Linked DNA regions of Pelosinus sp. IPA-1. The protein of the gene in region 2 interacts with the protein of the main gene of each other region in a pairwise test. Links are inferred from orthologs where the notes say so. Each region holds a gene or a part of one and is shown on either strand. Other genes may lie near its edges. The genes, in order: QSJ81_RS10880 and def.

What was found.
Region 1: the proteins of def (region 2) and QSJ81_RS10880 interact in binary tests that used the Escherichia coli proteins (3 or more experiments, as listed by UniProt). The link is inferred for Pelosinus sp. IPA-1 from one-to-one orthologs.

The regions. Positions count from the first base shown.
Region 1 is NZ_BSVC01000004.1:234,196-237,426, forward strand. What follows is about bases 27-2,921. They hold QSJ81_RS10880 (aspartate-semialdehyde dehydrogenase), read right to left. Parts: upstream 2,043-2,921; coding sequence 1,011-2,042; downstream 27-1,010. Other genes in these bases: dapG (aspartate kinase), read right to left, coding at 27-1,001; dapB (4-hydroxy-tetrahydrodipicolinate reductase), read right to left, coding at 2,198-2,921. Also shown: more of dapG, read right to left, coding at 1-26; more of dapB, read right to left, coding at 2,922-2,992.
Region 2 is NZ_BSVC01000004.1:471,258-474,432, reverse strand. The notes cover bases 35-2,873. They hold def (peptide deformylase), read left to right. Parts: upstream 35-1,145; coding sequence 1,146-1,601; downstream 1,602-2,873. Other genes in these bases: QSJ81_RS12125 (DUF116 domain-containing protein), read left to right, coding at 2,558-2,873; fmt (methionyl-tRNA formyltransferase), read left to right, coding at 1,603-2,544; priA (primosomal protein N'), read left to right, coding at 35-1,063. In the rest of the region: more of priA, read left to right, coding at 1-34; more of QSJ81_RS12125, read left to right, coding at 2,874-3,175. UniProt on the Escherichia coli protein: Removes the formyl group from the N-terminal Met of newly synthesized proteins. Requires at least a dipeptide for an efficient rate of reaction. N-terminal L-methionine is a prerequisite for activity but the enzyme has broad specificity at other positions.

The DNA.
Region 1 (3,231 bases), 240 kb from region 2 along the record:
TCACAACCAAATTCGCGAAGTTGAGCTGCAGCCTTATCAGCAAGTTCTTCTGATACCGTAAACATAATTTGACCAGGATGAACGTTAATCAAATCAACACTGATTCCATTGTTTGCCATAGATTTAAATATATTAAAGCTTGCAATGTTATTCAAAGAATCATGCAAATTAACTTTAATTTGAGCGATATTAGCAAGATAGGTAACACCGGTAGCAACACGGTCATTGACATTTGACTCAGTGGTATCTTCTGGCACTATATTAGTTATCAGCGTACCAGGTTCATCTGAAAAGGTTGATTTTACAAGTAAGGGAATATTTTTTTGCATTGCAATTTCTACAGCCCTCGGATGAATGACTTTAGCTCCTTGATGTGCTAGCTGGCAAACCTCTCCATAGGAAATGCAGTCTAGTATTTTTGCAGTGCTGACAATTCGAGGATCCGCTGTCATTATACCATCTACATCAGTATAAATTTCAATCATTTCTGCATCGAGGGCTGATCCTAAAGCAGCTGCTGTAGTGTCACTCCCCCCTCTGCCCAAAGTAGTAAATTCATAATCAATGGTCGCACCTTGGAAGCCACATACGACAGGAATTTTACCCATTCGTAATAAGCTTAGTATTCGGGATGGATCTACTTTCAAAATTCTAGCATTGGTAAAATTATTATCGGTTATAATGCCGGCTTGCCCACCTGTAAGCATAATCGCATCAAGTCCTGCAGCTTGTAGTGTTCCAGTCATAATAACAGCAGAAATCATCTCGCCACAATACAAAATTTGATCGAGTTCACGGCTTGCAATATCTTTATATGCAGTACGTGCCAGGTCAATCAATGTATCGGTAGCGTAACTTTCTCCTTTTCTTCCCATAGCCGAAACGACTACTACTGGATTAAAACCTTTATCATGGGCAGTTTTAATCTTTGCAACTACTAAATCTCTACATTCAGGAGTTGCAACAGAGGTACCACCAAATTTTTGAACTATTATCCCCATTATTTCACCTCAAAGTAAGTTATGTTCAATCATATACTCGGCGATTTGTAAGGCATTTAAAGCAGCGCCTTTACGTATTTGATCACCAACAACCCAAAGATTTAGACCATGTGGAACGGAATTATCTTTTCTAATTCGACCTACAAAAACTTCATTTTGATTGGAAGTAAACAAAGGCATTGGGTATACCATTTCTGCCGGATTATCTTGCAAAATAACTCCTGGGAAATTTGCTAAGAGTTCTTTAGCCTGATCGACTGAGATTGTTTCTTCAAACTCAACATTAATTGACTCTGAATGGCTACGATAAATAGGAACCCTTACAGTAGTTGCTGTAATACCTATCTTATAATCATTAAATATTTTATGCGTTTCATGAACCATCTTCATTTCTTCTTTTGTATAATTATCTTCTACAAATACATCAATATGTGGAATGATATTAAAAGCAATTTGATAATGCTTAGGTAAGCTAGCACTAGGAAGAATATTAGCTTCCACAGGGCGATTTTCAACAACAGCTTGCACTTGATTTGACAACTCATCAATTGCTTCTTTACCTGCTCCAGATACTGCTTGATAAGTGGAAACGACAATTCTTTTAATTTTTGCTTGATCATAAAGGGGCTTTAGGGCCATGGCCATAATAATGGTAGAACAATTAGGATTTGCAATAATCCCTTTATGCTGTCGTATAGCTTCTGGATTAACTTCTGGCACAACCAATGGCACAGTAGGATCCATCCGAAAAGCACTAGAATTATCAATCACTACTGCTCCACATTTTACTGCGGCAGGGGCAAATTTTGTACTAGCAGAACCACCGGCAAATAAGGCAATATCAATATTTTTAAAAGAGTCATCAGTAGCTTCTTCTACGATATAATCTTTTCCCATGAAAGGAATGATTTTTCCAGCGGAACGTTTTGATGCAAGTAATTTTAGATTATCAAAAGGAAAATTACGTTCTTCAATTAAATCTAGGAACTCTTGCCCTACTGCTCCAGTAGCTCCAAGTATCGCTACATTATATTTCTTCATACATATCGCTCCCCATTATTTTTTCTCGTAATATTATATATTCTTATTATATTCATTTTATTTACTATAGTTATTGCTTATGATGCCTGATTTAATGCAAAAGATGCTATGCTGTAAGTTTATGATTATACTATTTATTAAGCTTTCCAATAAACTTATTTTAAAATCTCTTCAAGTCCCAAAACCAAACCATTTGCTGTTAGTACATATTTACAAGCCAATACAACCCCTGGCATAAATGACTCACGGGATATGGAGTCATGACGAATCGTTAGTGTTTGACCAAGTCCACCAAAAATAACTTCTTGATGCGCTACATATCCAGGTAAACGCACACTATGCATTCTAATACCAGAAAAGTCTCCTCCTCTTGCACCTGGTAGCTTCTCGACTTCGTCTGGATGTCCTTGTTGTAAATAACCACGTTTTTTCGCAATTAATTCTGCTGTTTGCAAAGCAGTTCCAGAGGGTGCATCGAGCTTTTGGTCGTGATGCAATTCAATGATTTCCACATGTGGAAAAAATTTAGCGGCATCTTGTGCCAATTTCATCATTAGAATAGCACCAATGGCAAAATTAGGGGCAATTAATGCATTCACTTTGGTTTTTTCACATAATTGACTAATTTCTTCCAGATTTTCTTCGGATAATCCAGTAGTTCCGACAACAGGGCAAACACCATTAGCAATTGCCATACGAATATTATTTAATACTACTTCTGGTCTTGTAAAGTCAACCATTACTTGTGGCTGTGTTTCATTAATTACAGTTTGCAGATTATTACCAACAATAATACCTGTTTTTTCTACACCGATTAAATCACCAATATCAATAAAATCCGATTTTGTATCTACAGCTCCTACGATACTTAATTGCGTATCGTTATGTATGGCTTTTAGTACCTCACGCCCCATTTTACCGTAAGCTCCACACACTATTACTCTAATCATATTGCGCACCTCCTAATAGTAGCAATGTATTCATTGATTGTTATGAATGTTAATCTTGAGGTAAAAATAATAGCCGATGAGTATAATCTCATCGGCTGTCAATCGTACATTCAACAGTTATAAGGATAATGGGAAAACAAATGTTTCCCCACGCCTTAGATAAGATAGCACTCCACTAAAAGGTTACTTTTAGTGACAGTCTTACACCTATTTGATGAAAGACCAGCACTGAAGACTTG
Region 2 (3,175 bases):
TATGTCAAAGCGGATTGCAAATGCGTTGTTACCTGCGGTTACGGTTGTTGATATGCGTGAAGAATTACGTAATAAAAGGCGTAGTGTCATCTCCTTGCCTTTGCAAGAATTGCTAACTGAGACAATAAACCGCGGTGAGCAGGCTATTATTTTATTGAATCGTCGTGGTTATGCTACCTTTGTAATGTGTCGAGAATGTGGGCATATTGTACGGTGCAAGCATTGTGATATTTCTTTAGTGTACCATTCTATAGGTAAAAAACTGAAGTGTCATTACTGCCAATGTATTGAAGAGGTGCCCGATGTTTGTCCAGAATGCAGCAGTCGTTATATTCGCTTTTTTGGCACAGGCACGCAAAAATTACAAGAAGAGTTAATGAAGCTATTTCCAGATGTACGTATAGTGCGGATGGACCAAGATACTACTGGCGGGAAGATGGCTTATGATCGTATTTTAGATGGATTTTCAAAAGGCGAATATGATATTTTACTTGGTACGCAAATGGTAGCTAAAGGGCATGATGTAAAAAGTGTTACAGCCGTGGGTATCATAGCAGCTGATAGTATATTGAATTTACCTGATTTTAGGGCAGCAGAGCGTGTGTTTGCCTTGTTAACTCAGGCCGCAGGTAGGGCAGGGCGTGGTGAGAAGGCAGGCAAAGTTGTAGTTCAAACTTATAATCCCGAGCATTATGCAGTAAAAGCGGGGGCTGAACATGATTACCGAAGCTTTTATGATGCTGAAATCGTTTTTCGTAAAGCCCTTTCTTATCCACCCTATAGTCAAATTCTTAAACTTACAGTTCAGGCTGATGAAGAAGGAAAGGCTCGAAATCTAGCTGATAAGCTAATAACAGAATTACGAAGTCTAGTAAAAGAAAATAAAAATATAGAAGTAATAGGGCCATTTCCAGCCCCTGTTGCTAAGATAAATGATATTTTTCGTATGAATATCATTGTAAAAACAGATAATCTTGTGGACGTAAAGCCTCATATAGTTGCGATGGGCCTAACTACGCGACCAGATGTTATTATTGATGTTGAACCAGTTAGTATTATGTGAAAAATATTGTTTATATTAAACGTGGATTTTTATATGTTTCTATGATAGAATTTTGGCATGATTTATCTACTAGGAGGTTATTATGGCTATAATGGACGTTAGAAAAGCTGGCGATAAGGTATTAAAAACGAAAGCGGAGCCAGTGTTACGTGTTGATAAAAAAATTAGGAAACTTCTTGATGATATGGCACAGACAATGTATAGTGCCGATGGAGTAGGCTTGGCAGCACCCCAAGTAGGTATATCTCTTCGAGTGATCGTGATTGATGTAAATGAAGAGTTAATTGAACTAATAAATCCAGTTATTACGAAAAGTGAAGGCTGTGAACTGGGAAATGAAGGCTGCTTAAGTATACCAGGTGTTTTTGGTGAAGTAGAACGATTTGCGGAAGTCACAGTAACTGGTTTAAACCGTTTTGGGAAAAATATAAGTATTACAGGAACTGGTTTGTTATCTAGAGCCTTACAGCATGAAATTGATCATCTGGATGGCATATTATTTATTGAAAAAGCGCAAACCATTCATAGGGGTAAATAAGATGTCAAATTTACGAGTAGTATTTATGGGGACGCCAGATTTTGCCGTCCCTTGTTTGGATAAATTAATAGCAGATAACTATAATGTTGTTGCAGTAGTAACCCAGCCAGATCGTCCCAAAGGACGGGGGCAGAAGTTAGCTGAATCGCCAGTCAAACAAGCAGCACTAAGTTATGGTTTACCTGTTTTGCAACCAGCTAAAGTAAAAGAGGCTGCGTTTCAAGTTGAATTATCTTTATTAAAACCGGATATTATTATTGTTGTTGCATTTGGCCAATTATTACCTAAAAGTATATTGGATTTACCCTTATTAGGTTGTATTAACGTGCATGCCTCCTTATTGCCTCTTTATCGTGGAGCTGCACCGATTCATTGGTCCGTTATTAAAGGGGATAAATTTACAGGTGTTACTACTATGTATATGGACATTGGAATGGATACTGGTGATATGATACTAAAAGAAGAGGTACCTATTGGAGAAACGGAAACGACCGGAGACATTCATGATAAGTTGAAGTGTGTTGGTGCTAACGTTCTTAGTGAAACAATAAAATTAATTGCGGGTAATAAAGCACCGCGTATGGCACAAAATCATGCATCTGCTACCTATGCTTCTATGTTAAATAGAGAATTAGAACGTATTAAGTGGCAAGAGTCAGCGTTAGATATACATAACTTAGTCAGAGGACTTAATCCTTGGCCCGGTGCTTATTGTTGTTACCGAGGTAAAAACCTAAAGACCTGGCGAACTAGGGTTTATCCGTCTGACGAGATAGTAACTCATCCTGGTAGAATAACAAAGATTACTGCAGATGGTTTTGTAGTAGAAGCAGGGCAGGGAATGCTAGAAGTTTTAGAAATTCAGCCTGACAGTAAAAGGCGTATGAGTGCAAGTGACTTTACTTGTGGTTATGGGCTGCGTGTTGGCGATATATTAGAATAGAAGGTGAATGGTAGTGATTGAGGTGATAGCTCGTCCCAAGAAACGATTGTTTTTGGCACTCATATTGGCTAGTCTGTTTTTAGCCACTCTTTCTACCTATGGATTGTGGATGGTTAGTTTCCCTGGTCTCGCTAATATTAGTACTTTTCTGCCAGTTGTTCTTGGAGTTTTGTTAGGAATGGTTTTATTGGCTATTGGGATTGGGGTTGGCGGCATTATTTTAGCCATCTTAGGTTTTTCTACATTATCTTTGTTTCAAGGGCCAGCTTGGTCTGCAATTAACTTGCTGTTTCCTCTGGCCATCCAAATTGGTAAAATTTTTGATGTAGAAAAAGAAAGAGTAGAACGTTCCTTTATTGAGGTGAGTAATTATTTAATTCATCAGAAACACATTAAAGTTTCACCTGATAAATTATTAATTCTTACACCTCATTGTATTCAGCAAGAATTATGCCAATATAAAGTGACTCATGATATTGCCAATTGTCGTAAATGTGGAGCTTGTCAGGTTGGAGATTTGCTGACCATCTCAGAAAAATATGGGGTACATGTAACAATTTCTACTGGAGGGACATTAGCCCGAAAAGTTATAAAAACCCTTCGTCCCCATGCAGTGCTCGCCATTGCTTGT